Regions from separate parts of the Paenibacillus vortex V453 genome, predicted to be linked through region 2. Evidence: predicted binding sites of a transcription regulator. Region 2 holds the regulator's gene; the other holds the start of a gene.

Region 1 (7,883 bases), on a different contig from region 2:
GCCGGGTTCGGCTGGGCAAGACCGGTTCCCATTAATCGGCAGAACTTTAGCAACCCACGCCGGATGAGCATTATCGTGGCGGCGGTGGGTCCGCTGAGCAACCTTTTGTTAGGCATACTTGGGGCGCTCATTTATGCTGTTCTGTATCAAACCGGCATTATTCCTCCCGAAGGAATAACCAAGACGGATCAAGCGGTACATTTGTTCTTTAATATATTCATATTGCTCAATTTCTTTTTATGTCTGTTTAATCTGGTTCCATTGCCGCCGCTGGACGGCTACCGCATCCTGGAGAACGCGCTTCCTCCGCGGATGAGTGCGAAGATACAAAAGTTTGAGCAATGGTCGATCCTTATATTCTTGTTGATCATTCTGTTGCCTTTTTTCCAGAACTATACGATCAAGCCCCTGTATGATACGGCATATGCGCTGTCCTCCAAAATTTTGGATATGTTCATTTTGATGACCGGCGGTTATCGACACTGATTTTTTCTGGTCAGTTCGCATGAAAAGTTGTATGATGGGGTTTGGCGATTTTTGAGTTAGGTGAGGATATAAAGATGCAGCGATATTTTGTGACTCCCGCACAATTCGAGGGAGACCGTGTAGAGATTACGGGCGATGATGCCCGTCATATCACCAAGGTCATGCGAGGAAGGCTTGGTGATAAACTGATTGTAAGCGATGGGGTATCCCGCGAAGCCATGGTTGAAATTGAAAGTTTAGAAGCGGCTAGCGTTTTTGCCGTTGTGATTGAATCCATGGAGATGAGAAATGAGCCGCGCCTGCAGGTGACGATTGCCCAGAGCTTGCCGAAAGGCGACAAAATGGAGACCGTCATCCAAAAATGCACCGAGATTGGCGCGGTGTCCTTTGCTCCCTTCTTATCGGAACGAACGATTGTTCAGTACGATGCCAAGAAGGAAGGCAAGCGGCTGGAGCGTTGGCGCAAAATCGCGAAGGAGGCTGCTGAACAGGCTCATCGTAACCGGGTACCGTCTGTTGAACAGCCTTTATCGTGGAGGAATCTGCTTGCAGCGTTTTCCAGCTATGATGCTGTTTGCTTTTGTTATGAGAAAGAGCATGGTTCCCAGTTAAGGGACGTGCTCAAGCCATTTGTAGAGCAGGCGCTGCCGGAGTCCGGCTCCCAAGCCTGCTTGCTGCTGGTCGTTGGGCCTGAGGGCGGATTTACGGAAGAGGAATGCCGGGCTGCCGAGGATGCGGGAGCCGTGTCCGTCGGACTGGGAAGGCGGATTCTCCGCTGCGAGACTGCCGGCATGACCGCGCTTGCCTGCGCACTATACGAATCTGGAGAAATGGGGGGCGTTTGAACATGCCATCCGTAGCGTTTTATACGTTGGGTTGCAAAGTCAATTTTTACGATACCGAGGCCATCTGGCAATACTTCAAAAATGAAGGCTACGACCAGGTGGACTTCGAACAAACCGCTGATGTTTATTTGATTAACACTTGCCACGTTACCAATACAGGGGATAAAAAGAGCCGTCAAATGATCAGACGCGCGGTTCGCCGCAATCCTGAAGCCATCGTGGCTGTAACGGGCTGTTATGCCCAAACCTCGCCTGCCGAGATTTTGGATATTCCAGGCGTGGATCTTGTAATCGGAAACCAGGATCGCGATAAAATCATGGATTTCATTCAGGATATTGAAAAAACGCGCCAACCGATTAATGCGGTGCGTAATATTATGAAGACCAGAGTGTTCGAGGAGATGGACGTTCCGGATTTTGCCGAGCGTACACGTGCATTCCTGAAAATTCAGGACGGATGCAACAACTTCTGTACGTTCTGCATTATTCCTTGGTCCCGCGGACTGTCGCGGAGCCGGGATCCGAAGAGCATTATCCAGCAAGCGCATCAGTTGGTAGGAGCAGGATATAAAGAAATCGTGTTGACCGGTATTCACACGGGCGGATACGGCGACGATCTTGAGGAATACCGATTGTCCGACCTGTTGTGGGATCTTGACCGGGTTGACGGTCTGGAACGCATTCGCATCAGCTCCATTGAAGCGAGCCAGATCGACGAGAAGATGCTGGACGTTCTGAACCGTTCCACTAAAATGTGCCGTCACCTCCATATTCCGCTGCAAGCTGGAGATGATACGGTGCTGAAACGGATGCGCCGTAAATATACGACGGAAGAGTTCTATAACAAGATGGGCTTGATCCGCCAAGCGATGCCGGATGTCGGCATTACCACCGACGTCATCGTTGGATTTCCAGGAGAAACGGATGAGATGTTCCGCAACGGCTATGATCTGATGAAGGCCATTCAATTCTCCGAGATGCACGTGTTCCCTTATTCCAAGCGTACCGGTACGCCGGCAGCACGCATGGAGGATCAGGTGGACGAGGAAGTGAAGAACGCCCGTGTCCATGATCTGATCGACTTGTCGGAGCAGCTGCAGCTTGCTTATGCGGAGCAGTTTGTAGGCAAGATTCTGGACGTGATACCGGAGCGGGAATACAAGGGTGCTCCCAAAGGCGGAAAGATGCAGGGTTACAGCGACAACTACCTCCAGCTCATATTCAATGGCTCGTCTGATCTCGAAGGCAAATTGTGCCGCGTAAAAGTGACCAAAGCCGGTGTAAATGAATGCGAGGGCGAACTCCTCAGCGTCATGGATCATGGACTTAAGGCAGCTGCCCAGTAATTCCAATAGCGGCCATACCAGACAAGGATTTCATTTCCTAGCCATTTGGAAGTGGAATCCTTGTTGTACATGAAGGAGGAACAGGACATGACATATACACAAATTTCCGCAGGCGGCGTTGTATACCGTCATTATGAAGGGGCGCTTCAGATCCAGCTCATATTGGACCGTTACGGAAAAACCTCGCTTCCCAAAGGCAAGATGGAAGCAGGTGAAACCGTCGAGCAGACGGCACTCCGAGAAATATGCGAGGAGACAGGTATAGTCGGATCCATCACCTCTCCAGTGGACATCATTGCATATAAATACCATCATCCCGAATTAGGCCAGGTGGACAAGGAAGTTCACTACTACCTGGTAAAGGCAGAAAAGGGTGTTTTGAAACCCCAGGTCGAGGAAATTAACGGGGTGGATTGGTTTGAGCCTCTTACCGCATGGAGGAAGCAGCGCAGTAACGGTTACAACAATAATGATGTTATCCTGCGTAAAGCGCTTACGCTGCTTGATATCAGCATTCCTGTAGACGAAGATATTCAGATTTAGGTCTGAGCCCGTTTGTTCCAGAATGGCAGATAGCACAGCGGAAGCGCGATAAGAGAGCAAACGACATTAAACAAGGTTTGTGCATGGGCGATCTGACCAGCCGGGTCTGCGGCAAACCAGCCCGATACCATCGTTAAACCTGCAATCAAGGGCGTAAAGAGAAGAACCCCGCCGATATTGAGACCTATGTGGGACCAAGCCACAAATCGTCCGGCCCGGGTGCTGCCAAGCGCAGCTATTAAAGCTGTCACGCAGGTCCCCACATTAGAGCCCAGCACGATGGCGACGCCAATCTCGGGAGGCAGTGCTCCGCTTGCTGCAAGGCCCATTGCCATGGCGATGACTGCAGTGCTGCTGTGCATGAGCGCGGTCAGCAGCGTTCCGGCGGCAATGCCCCAGAGGACGCTTCGCGAAGCATGGTCGAGAAACCATTGGAACACGCCAAGGCTTTGAAGGGTGGGGCCGATGGATTGCATGAATTGAATGGCGAGCAGCACAAGCGAGAATCCGGCAACCGCCAAGCAGAGAAACTGACTGCGGATCAGCTTCTCTTTTAATTTGTCATAGCTGGAAGGTACGTGTTCGCTGACGAGTACAGCTCCAATCCATAACATCAGGGAGAGGACAAGGAGGGGCATGGCTGCCTGTCCGATTTGAAGACTGATGAGCTCCGTGGTAACCGTTGTGCCGATGTTGGTGCCTAGAATGATGCCCAGGGTTCCGGCAAAACTCAACAGGCCGGCATTCGCGAATCCTATCGCTAGTACGGTTACAGCGGTGCTGCTCTGGAGCAGTGCTGTTACCGCAGTGCTGGCGATCATGCCCTTGATGGGTGTGGATGTCGCTTGGTGGAGCCACTTATGCAACAGGGGACCGGCCCAGCGCTGGAGGGCAACCTCCATGACCTTCATACCGAACAGGAACAGAACAAGACCATAACAGATGGGAAACCAGAGTGAGGATAGCATGATGTTCTCCTTTTCTGAGGAATAAAGTGTGAGATAATAACGTCGGCCGCGGCGGAAGGACTTGACCGGATCTCTTCGGTAAGACCTCCATCGGTGCTTTTCTTAAGATTATGGAATTTATAACAGTTCACCGAAGCTGAGCGAATTCGATAATCGCAAGAAAAACATCCTTTACACGCTGTCTGTCTTACGCAAAAGTGTCTTATGGAAAAGTCTGTCTTACGCAAAAAACACGTCGGTAGACGCTTTTCTTATTACGTATATGACCCCTGGCGGACATGCATGCCTATAGATATGGCGCAGGGGATAACTTAAGGAGTGAACATACAGTGCCATCGGTTATTTTGGAGCGCAGTCGAAAAAAGAGATTGGAGCAGGGGCATCCCTGGGTTTATAAAAGCGAGATTGCCTCAGTTGAGGGAGAGCCGAAACCGGGGGATCTGGTTTCTGTGTTAAACCACCAAGGGCGGTTTCTTGCCTCGGGTTATTACAATCCGCAGTCTCAAATCACGGTACGCACCGTTTCCTACGAGCCGATTGAGTTGATGAATCGGACTTTTTTTGCCGCCCGTTTTCAGGAGTGCCTGAAGCACCGGGAACGGTTTATCGGGGAAGAGAACGCCTACCGGCTGGTATACGGAGAAGCCGATTTTTTACCCGGTTTGATTGTAGACCGTTTCGCTGACGTGCTGGTTGTGCAGCTGCTGACGCTGGGTATGGATCGCTGCCGTGAAGAGATTGTGAGTGCGCTGGTTGAGGTTATGCAGCCAAAAGGGATCTATGAGCGGAGCGACGTATCCGTTCGTGAGCTGGAGGGACTTGAGCTGCGCAAAGGGGTCCTCTACGGAGAGTGTCCGCGCCACGTAACCGTGACGGAGAACGGCCTCAAGATTAAGGTTGATATCGAAGAGGGACAGAAGACGGGATATTTCTTTGACCAGCGTGAGAATCGGGCTTCCATTAAACCGTTAATGACCGGCTGGGGAAGCCGCAGCGGAATTGCGCTTCAAGCAGTGGAATCGGGTGGTGAGCTGAAGAAGGTGCCTGTGAACAAGAGTGGAAAAGAAGTTACTTTTCCATATTGGGACGGAGCCACGGTGCTTGAATGCTTTTCCCATACGGGCAGCTTCACCCTGCATGCTTGCCAATATGGCGCCAAGAAAGTTACCTGCCTCGATATTTCGGAGCATGCAATAGACAGTGCCAGAGAGAATGTCGAACTGAACGGATTTCAGGATCGGGTGGAGTTCGTCGTGGATGATGCCTTCCAATATTTGCGGAACCAGGTAAAAGGACTGGATGAACGTGAACAGCGGGCCAAAGGGGATCAGAAGGTAGACACCTCCAAACCCCTGACAGCAGGAGGCGGCCGTTCCTGGGATGTGGTAATTCTGGATCCACCGGCATTTGCCAAAACCAAGTCAGCCGTCAAAGGGGCTTGCCGCGGATACAAGGACATCAATTTGCATGGCATGAAACTGGTGAACGAGGGCGGTTATTTGGTTACGGCTAGCTGCTCGTACCATATGCGGCCGGATTTGTTCCTGGAGACGATCCAGGATGCGGCCCAAGATGCAGGCAAAATTCTGAGATTGGTGGAATGGCGTGCCGCTGGTAAAGATCACCCCCAAATCCTTGGGGTGGACGAGGGGCATTATTTGAAATTCGCTGTGTTTGAAGTGCGCAGCAAATCAAGACTATAGAGTGCTGCCGAATCGTATGGATAAGAAGGATCTTCCAAGTGGTGGGTAAACCATGAGGGGAGGTCCTTTTTCTTATGCACACAATATTTTGGAATGGCAATGAAATCCAAACGTATGTTCCATCAAACCGCACTTATGTTATACTAGTAATCAGCATCTTTTTTGATAGAGTGCTAACAATTACAATGGATTTTACATCCTTTTTGGTCAAATAAATCATAGATTCAAGGGTATGATTTCATCGGAACGATATCGTGTTCTCTGGTGAAGGAGTACCTGGCAGACACTGTGGAAGGGGGCATAGCATGAGCGTTCAATTTGTGATCGGAAGGTCAGGCAGCGGCAAGAGCACATTGATCCGTCAAGAGATGATGGATCAACTGGAGCGGGATCCCAGGGGGAATCCGATGATTCTGATCGTTCCGGAGCAGGGGTCCTATGAAGCCGAACACGCACTCGTGAATGCGGGAGGCATACGGGGCATGATGCGTGCGCAAGTGCTCAGTTTCCGCCGATTGGCCTACCGGGTCATGCAGGAGACTGGCGGAGCAGCGAAAGTGGCGATCAGTGAAGAAGGAAAACGCATGCTGATGTATAAAATTTTGCGGAGGCGCAAAGAAGAACTGCAGCTATTCGGCGCCTCAGGCGAGCAGCTCGGTTTTGTCGGTAAGCTGAGTGAGCTCTACACGGAAATGAAGCGATACTGCATTGACGCTTCCTGTGTGGAGGAGCAGCTGAGCCAGATGATGTCGGGCTCCGGAAATTCTCCGATGCTTCGCCGAAAGCTGGAAGATATCGTAACTGTATTCCGTGATTTCGAACTCGAGATATCGCGGCTGTACACGGATGAGGAAGACACACTCGCCTCACTGGCGGAGGGCGTGGCGGACTCAGAATACATCAAGCGTGCCGACATCTGGATCGATGGCTTCCATGGCTTTACCCCGCAGGAGTATCGGGTGCTCGGGGAGCTTATCCATCATGCCAATCACGTCACGATAGCTCTGACACTCGACAAACCTTATATGGATGGGGCTGTTCCACATGAGCTGGATTTGTTTCATCCTACCGCGGTGACGTACATAAAGCTGAAAGGAATTGCCGATGAGTTGGGAATGGATGCGGAACACCATATGCTGCATCCTGAAGTGCCGCCGAGGTTTCAGGATTCCCCGGTGCTGGCGCATCTTGAGCGCGGTTATGACCGGAAGAAGCGCTGGACGGGAGCTTATGGAGACGGGAATCATGAGGACAAGGAGAACGGCCGCAGAGAAGGGCTGCTTCTTCATGCTGCCAGCCATCGCCGGGCCGAAATCGAAGGGGCACTTCGAGAGATGCTGCGCTTGGCGCAGGAGGAAGGAGCGAGATTCCGGGAGATGGCGGTATTCGTCCGGAATATGGGAGATTATGAGCATCTGGTAGGCCCGTTATTCAAGGAATACGATATTCCTTATTTTCTGGATCAGAAGCGGAGCGAACTGCACCATCCGTTAGTTGAATTCATTCGCTCGGCTCTGGATATCATTGGGCGAAGATGGCGTTATGAGGATGTGTTCCGCTGCGTGAAGACGGATTTGCTGCTTCCGCTGGACGGCTCCCTGAACCGGGAGGATATGGACCGGTTGGAGAATCATGTGCTCGCTTCCGGGATTCATGGTTACCGCTGGACGGATGGCCGTCCGTGGAAGGGGATTCCAAGTCTCTCTCTAGAGGATGGAGAAAACGAGGTGCTCAATCTCGACGGCATGCAGGCTATTGAATACGCAAGAAGGGTCATCGCAGAGCCGCTTCATGCGTTCGAGAAACGGATGAAAAAGGCTGCGACCGCCATGGATCAGAGTACGGCAGTTTATCGCCTTCTGGAGGAGTGCGATGTACCTGAGAAGCTGGAGCTGCTCAGCCGGGCCGCGTTGGACGCAGGACGTCCAGAGGAAGCCAGGGAGCATCGCCAGGTATGGGGAGCCGTGCTTGACCTGCTTGACCAGATTGTGG
Region 2 (7,883 bases):
GAGAGAGCGGTTTGTCATGGCAAGATTTTCGCAGGATATACTTGGATTAAGCAATGAGATGGAAGCAAAAATAGGACAGCGCTTGCGCGAGATTGACGCGATCGTGGACTTCAATCAGTGGAAGGTGATCGATGCCTTCCAGAAGCATCACGTAAGTGATTTTCACTTCGCGGCTTCCACCGGCTATGCATACAATGATCGCGGGCGGGAAGTGCTGGATGAAGTATATGCAGACGTATTCGGGGCCGAATCGGCCCTGGTGCGTCCTCATTTTGCTTCCGGGACGCATACGATTTCGACGGCGCTGTTTGGCGTTTTAAGACCAGGAGATGAGCTGCTGTACATTTCCGGACGTCCGTATGACACTCTTCATAAAGTCATCGGCGAGCCTGGAGACGGCACGGGTTCCCTTCGGGATTTTGGCATCGGTTATCATGAGATTGCGCTAACAGAACAAGGTGAGATTGATTGGAATCAGGTGGAGATGATGATCACGCCAACAACGAAAGTCATCGGTATCCAGCGTTCCCGCGGATATGATTGGCGCTCTTCCTTTACGGTCTCTCAGATCGGTGAAATGGTTGCCCGTATCCGTTCCATTCGCGAGGATTTGATTATTTTCGTAGATAACTGCTATGGCGAGTTTACGGAGCAATTGGAGCCTACCGAAGTTGGTGTTGACCTGATGGCAGGTTCTCTCATCAAAAACCCGGGCGGCGGCATTGCCGAAACCGGTGGTTACATCTGTGGCAAGGAAGCCTATGTGGATATGGCAGCCTATCGGCTTACCGCTCCGGGAATCGGGCGTGAGGTGGGAGCTATGCTAGGCACGACGAGGGGGATTTACCAGGGGTTATTCCTCGCGCCTTCTACGGTGGGACAAGCGGTCAAGGGCAGTGTATATGCTGCTGCGATGTTTGAGGCCGTAGGATTTACAACCAAGCCGGGCTGGCAGGACGAACGGACGGATTTGATCCAGGCCGTTTCTTTTACCGGACCGGATCACTTGATCGCTTTTGTTCAAGGGATTCAGCGGGCAGCGGCAGTAGACAGTCATGTGGTGCCTGAGCCTTGGGATATGCCTGGATATGAGCACCCGGTAATCATGGCTGCAGGCACGTTCATTCAGGGAGGAAGCCTTGAATTATCGGCAGATGCTCCCATCCGATCTCCATACATTGGTTATATGCAAGGGGGTCTGACGTACTCTCATGTTAAATATGGGGTACTTATGGCCCTTCAAAGTATGAAAGATCGTAAACTATTGTGAGTTATCCTTACATGCGGTTGACGTAGCTGATCAGGAAATGTACAATAGGATCAGAATAGACCACTTGGAAGGTTGATGAGATATGGGTGATGAGATTCGGAGGAATATGGCGTTATTTCCGATAGGCATCGTTATGAAGCTTACGGATCTGTCTGCCAGACAGATACGCTATTATGAGCAGCATAATTTAATTGTCCCTGCCCGCACATCGGGCAACCAACGCCTGTTTTCCTTCAATGATGTGGAGCGACTGCTAGAGATTAAGGCTTTGATTGAGAAAGGTGTTAACATCGCTGGCATTAAGCAAGTTATGAACCCTGTCACAAAAGAGTCTGAAGAGGCTACCGTCATTACTCCTGATACGGAGAACAGACGCCGTGAGATGTCAGAGTCGCAGCTGCGTCGTTTGCTGAAGCAGGAATTGATTACCGCTAAAAGACCGGGTCAGGTTTCATTGATTCAAGGGGAATTATCCCGGTTTTTTAATAAATAAGGATTGCCATGCTGTAATTCTTCATTCACATTACTAGTTTTTATTTAAAAAGGAGAGGATAAAGTGAGTTATACCAGAGAGGACATTCTACGCATTGCACAAGAAGAAAATGTTCGATTTATCCGCTTGCAATTTACAGATTTGCTTGGAACGATCAAAAACGTTGAAATTCCTGTAAGCCAGCTGCCAAAAGCACTTGATAATAAAATGATGTTTGATGGTTCTTCCATCGAAGGTTATGTACGTATTGAAGAATCCGATATGTATCTGTATCCGGACCTCGATACTTTTATGATTTTCCCATGGGTATCCGAGGATCGTGTTGCGCGTTTGATCTGCGATATCTATATGCCTGACGGCACTCCATTTGCCGGAGATCCGCGCGGTATTCTGAAGAGAGCTTTGGAAGAAGCCGAAGAGATGGGTTTCACTTCCATGAATGTAGGTCCAGAACCGGAATTCTTCCTGTTCAAGACTGATGAAAAAGGCAACCCAACCATGGAGCTCAATGACCAAGGCGGATACTTTGACCTGGCACCAACGGACCTTGGCGAGAATTGCCGCCGCGATATCGTGTTGACTCTGGAAGAGATGGGTTTTGAGATCGAAGCATCTCACCATGAGGTGGCTCCTGGCCAACACGAAATTGACTTTAAATATGCGAGTGCTATCAAAGCAGCCGATCAGATCCAAACCTTCAAATTGGTAGTTAAGACGATTGCTCGTCAGCATGGTCTGATTGCTACCTTTATGCCGAAACCACTCTTTGGCGTGAACGGCTCTGGTATGCACTGCAACCAATCGCTCTTCAAAGGCAACGAGAACGCGTTTGTTGATGAGAGTGATGAGCTTGGCTTGAGCGTAACCGCTCGTAACTACATGGCGGGTATTCTTAAGCATGCACGCGCATTTGCTGCGATTACGAACCCTACGGTTAACTCGTACAAGCGTCTCGTGCCTGGTTACGAAGCACCCTGCTACGTAGCGTGGTCTGCAAGCAACCGCAGCCCGATGATCCGCATTCCTGCATCCCGTGGCCTCAGCACACGTATCGAAGTGCGTAACCCGGATCCAGCAGCTAACCCATACCTCGCTCTTGCTGTAATGCTAAAAGCAGGTTTGGATGGCGTTAAACGCGAATTGTCCCTCCCGGCTCCAATTGACCGTAACATCTATGTGATGACGGAAGAAGAGCGCATCGAGGAAGGTATCCCAAGCTTGCCGGCAAACCTGAAGGAAGCGCTCAACGAATTGATTCGCAGCGAAGTTATTTCCGACGCACTCGGCGATCATGCGCTGGCGCATTTCTATGAGCTGAAGGAAATCGAATGGGACATGTATAGAACACAAGTTCACCAATGGGAACGCGATCAGTACATTACGATGTATTAATAGAGGAATCCCCGCTGCTATATGGCAGTGGGGATTTTTTTGTTTAAGTCGGTGTAGGTGTGGCAGCGCCGACTTGTCATTCCAACTACGCTTGATTACAATAACATTACCCGAAATCAAAGGAATAACCGTAGAGGAGATTATAAATGGCCGTACTTAGGGACCTCCATGAAGAGGGAACTCGGGTTGAATTCCGTTTTATATCACGAATACCTGGTGAGAATGAAGGATGCCAGATCCATTTCAAGTTTTTTAAAGCGGATCATTTAATTTATGATTTGAATTTTGGTTGGACCAACCTGACGATTCGAAATTATATTAGAGTTACGACAGAATTTCCTCTTGATAGGCTTAATTCATTTAGTCTTAATGGTTTATTTATGTCTTTTGAAAAACATTTATATCAATTGGATTGGAAAGAAACAGATACGGCAGGAAGTTATCAATTGGGTTTTTACGGATCTGAGCAGGATTTTAATCTTACTGCTGATATAGAATCCGTAAGAAGATTTGGTTCTGAATTTAAATTGGATTGGGACCAGGCTCCTTTAACGACTGAGTAACATAATCTTTAGAAACCAGATAACATTAACCGGGAATGAAGGGGATCTACTCCATGTGGGGGAAGATGCCTTTTTTATTTATCAAAATTAGGGAACTTTTACTCGCTTCAATGACTCTAATTAGATGAGGTGAATCGGTTGGAGCTTGAATACGTAACACAAATGTCGAAGATGGATACACAAACCTTGAATGAAATGATGAACCAGTATGGAAATGATATATGGAATTACGCCTATTTTTTGACCAAGCAACATGCTCTTGCTGATGACATTGCCCAAGAGGTTTTTATTAAGGCCTATTATGGAATACATACGTTTCGTGGGCAGTCGGCGTTAAAGACATGGCTGCTTACGATTACAAGACATACGGCGTTCCGGCATAAACAGGCTTTTTTCTTGCGGAAAGTGACCTTGCAGGACAAGCCGCGTCTGGATGCGCAGAGCCGGTCAGCTGAAGCGGAATATATGGAAAGTCAGTATACGGATGAGATATGGAGGATGATTATGAGTCTGCCAAGAAAGTTCAGGGAGGTGCTGGTTCTAGATCTTTACTACGAAATGCCGATCACTCAGATAGCGGAGCTTCTAAACGTAGCCACTGGTACGGTTAAATCCAGGCTGTATCGGGCGAGAAAAAAAGTGCAGAACATGTTAAAGGAGAATTCTGGTTATGAATGAGGAAAAGCCTGATTGGTACGAGCGAGCGCAACAAGGTCCTTTTCAAAATGAACCATTTACCGCCGAGATGAAAAATAAGGTACAGGTGTCATTGACCCAAGGTAGCCATAGATCAAAGCGTCGTCCATATTTACGTGTTGGTATGACTGGCGTGCTATTGTTTGTCATTCTACTGCTATTGATTCAGTTTCCTTGGGGGGAACGTACGGTACAACAGCATACGGCAGGGGGGGGACCATCCCCATCTGTGACGGAGACGATTCGCGCAGAAGGTACAACGGATGAAGGAACGTTACAGGTAGTTGCCGTCGATAAGGAAGAGATAACGGAATTAGGAGCTCCCAGCTGTTTCGGACTCGAAACGGATCTGTCGTTTAAAGGGGATTACAAAGTGAAGTACACGGCAGAGGGGACTTCGGAGGATGTGGTTGTCCTTGAGGATCTCACCTTCATACAACCAACTTCCGCTTCTCTTCAGATGATTCGATTGCCTTTTCAGGAAGCGGATGTGTTCATACTCGCCCCGCAATATAAGGACTGTCACGGAATACAAATCTATGCATTTGCGGTGGAGCATGGGAGTGGTAAGGCGGTGCAGCTGCAATTTGAGGAGGAGTTTTCTAGAGCCAGCACGTCCTATTACAGACCGGGCACTACACCTACGGTGAAAGATAATAAGCTTGTTCTGAAGTCCACGGAGGGTCCAGGCGGGGAAGGCTCGCCTGAATATAATATGGCTGAGAGAATGTATCAATTAGATCTTAGGCAAAATGCCATGGTGATGGTCTTGCGCAAGGACCGGAAATCTTAAGGATTAAATAACGTAGCACAAGAGGTTACCATCCAACTAAGGAAGGTAACCTCTTGTTCATTGATATATGAAGTTAGTGTACATCCCTAAAGAGACCGATGACTTTACCGAGAATGGTTACATGATTCAGGCGCAGGGGCTCGTAAGTAGGATTCTCCGGCTGCAAGCGAACGTGGTCCTTCTCTTTGTAGAAGGTCTTTACGGTTGCTTCGTCTTCCTCTGTCATCGCTACTACAATGTCCCCATTGTCTGCAGTTTGCTGCTGGCGAACAATGACATAGTCACCGCTATGTATGCCAGCTTCAATCATGCTGTCACCAACAACAGATAACATGAATACCTTATCGTCGCCTACATAATGCTGAGGGAGAGGGAAGTAATCCTCGATGTTCTCCATGGCGGTAATAGGTACGCCTGCAGTGACTTTACCGACAACAGGCACTCTGGCAATGGTGTGGGTAAACAGATTAGCGCTATCGGATTCTTCTTGGCCAAGCAGTTCGATCGCTCTTGGCTTCGTAGGGTCACGGCGGATCAGGCCTTTCTTCTCCAATCGGTCTAGATGCCCATGGACCGTTGAACTGGAAGCTAGTCCTACAGCCTCGCCGATTTCCCGGACAGAAGGCGGGTAACCCTTGCTACGAACTTCGTTGCGGATAAACTCTAAGATCGCCAGCTGGCGGCTGGATATTTTCGACATGCCGTATCAACCCCATTTAGTAACGTTTGGGAAAATTATAACATAGAACTTCCGTTCGTACAAACATAAGTTCTAAAAAAGATAGAACAAATGTTCTTTTAGGTATTGTATCAAACAAATGTTCGTGTTATTATGAATTCATAAGAGAACACTTGTTTGGGAGATGATGATTCCATGTTGAAATACAGTACATACCGTAGTATTTATGAGAACGTTCCTGTGCGAACGGAGAAGTCTTCGGTGACTTGGGTCTATCAATTAAAAACCAGAATGACTTCCATCCCCTTAATTAAACTTCTATTCATTCTGCTGATTGTTGCATCCTTTTGGACGGGGGCCTATTCCGTTTTTGCCGGGGGAATGGAGAAGCCGACAGGTGAGAAGTTGGTCATTGTTCAATCCGGCGATAGTTTATGGCGTATCGCTTCCCTTCATAAACCAGCTGATATGGATACGCGCGTATATATTGATAGTATTAGAAGAACGAACGGTTTGAAAGGTCCTGACATACAGGCAGGAGAGGTGTTATCATTACCGGTGTGGTAATGTAATGAGAAATCCATTCTAACGCATATTGTGTATTTCTAATTACTAATACTCTATTGTTAATGATGGGGAGAACCCATTCATACTGATCATACATTCATATTTATTCTTAATGAGAGTTTGCAAGGGTGCGGTTTCCTTGACAAGCTCTTTTTCACATGTTTAAGTTATAAATGATATTGGAATTGGAGGAGAAGGCATGGATATTGATACTTTGGTGGAACGCATTAATGTATTAGCAAGAAAACAGAAGAGTGAAGGGTTGACCGAAGAAGAGCAGAAGGAACGGGCTGAGCTTCGGGAAATATACCTTAACAATATTCGTAGTAACTTTAGACAACAGCTTGAATCGATTGAATGGGTAGATGAAAATGAAGAAAAAGGCGGCCCGCGATTAAAGCAGTAGTCTATGAAAACTGTCTCATGATCTGATCAGAGGATTAATGGGCAGATAGAAGGATAGAATTATAACATTTGGGATGCCGGTTCATTTGTAGAGAATTGAACACGGTTTCCCAAATTTATATGGTTTAAATCATATTGAAATTGAGTCCAGGGGGAACCATATGTCACGATCATGGGAAAGAAAAGTCAACAAGAATATGTCACAACTCAACAAGCAGCGTAAGAAGCAAGGGCTGTCCTCGTACCAAGGTTCCACCATCTCCGATAAGAGTGATGTGTTTAAAGGACGTAAATACGTTCTGCCGTTAGTGCTCGTTGCGCTTGCCGGGCTGTACGCCCTTCTGGGCACTGCAACGTCTGGGGCAACAGGAGGAAGCAATGATGTGTTGAACTGGGTGGGTGTCAGTTTGTATATTCTATTGGCGCTTATGATTTTCTTGCGTAAGCCTTATTTGAAGATAGAGCGTGCCTCTGTATCCACGATGAAATTCAACCGGGAACGCCGTTTGGCTGTATCTGACATCGAGAAAATCAAAATTGCTTCGGGTTCCGTGGTTATCCAGGGCAAAGGGAAAGCGGGCAATTGGGTGTTCTCACGCATGATGAATCTTTATGATACCAAAGCGATGGGCGAGAGGCTGGAGGAGTTTGCCAAAACTCATCAAATTCCAGTGGAGCATGACTAATCGACAGAGCAGATAACAGTCAATATGGGGAGTGGGAGAGAAATGCCGATAGCTGCAGTGTTATTTGATTTGGATGATACGTTATTGTGGGACGAACGAAGTGTGGAAGAGGCTTTCGAAGTGACAAGCCAAGCGGGGGCAGCGGAAACCGGCGTCAATGCAGCTGAACTGCTGTCTGCGGTCAGGGAGGAAGCAAGAGCGTTATATGAATCGTATGATACGTTTGCTTTTACTAAAATGATCGGAATTAATCCGTTTGAAGGCTTGTGGGCGAATTTTACGGCTGGAGCACAGCCGGAATTCAGGAAACTTCAGGAACTTGCACCCGTTTACCGCAAA

Evidence for each region. The regulator LexA, encoded in region 2, represses DNA repair genes until DNA is damaged. The targets are predictions, from matches to a motif close to CGAACATATGTTCG.
Region 1: addB (helicase-exonuclease AddAB subunit AddB) is a predicted target of LexA. The motif match lies at 5,999-6,012, and genes of this name have one in related genera.

Annotation. Positions count from the first base shown of each region.
Region 1 covers NZ_ADHJ01000017.1:205,455-213,337, forward strand. Annotated here, with positions in the region: gene PVOR_RS09845 (site-2 protease family protein) at 1-486, shown strand, start outside; gene PVOR_RS09850 (16S rRNA (uracil(1498)-N(3))-methyltransferase) at 561-1,331, shown strand; gene mtaB (tRNA (N(6)-L-threonylcarbamoyladenosine(37)-C(2))-methylthiotransferase MtaB) at 1,334-2,677, shown strand; gene PVOR_RS09860 (NUDIX hydrolase) at 2,765-3,220, shown strand; gene PVOR_RS09865 (Na/Pi cotransporter family protein) at 3,217-4,188, opposite strand; gene PVOR_RS09870 (class I SAM-dependent rRNA methyltransferase) at 4,518-5,891, shown strand; gene addB (helicase-exonuclease AddAB subunit AddB) at 6,197-7,883, shown strand, end outside.
Region 2 covers NZ_ADHJ01000020.1:223,081-230,963, forward strand. Annotated here, with positions in the region: gene PVOR_RS12895 (methionine gamma-lyase family protein) at 17-1,270, shown strand; gene PVOR_RS12900 (MerR family transcriptional regulator) at 1,353-1,763, shown strand; gene glnA (type I glutamate--ammonia ligase) at 1,827-3,155, shown strand; gene PVOR_RS12910 (hypothetical protein) at 3,302-3,718, shown strand; gene PVOR_RS12915 (RNA polymerase sigma factor) at 3,857-4,396, shown strand; gene PVOR_RS12920 (hypothetical protein) at 4,389-5,207, shown strand; gene lexA (transcriptional repressor LexA) at 5,281-5,907, opposite strand; gene PVOR_RS12930 (LysM peptidoglycan-binding domain-containing protein) at 6,082-6,453, shown strand; gene PVOR_RS12935 (DUF896 domain-containing protein) at 6,653-6,859, shown strand; gene PVOR_RS12940 (hypothetical protein) at 7,020-7,544, shown strand; gene PVOR_RS12945 (HAD family hydrolase) at 7,587-7,883, shown strand, end outside.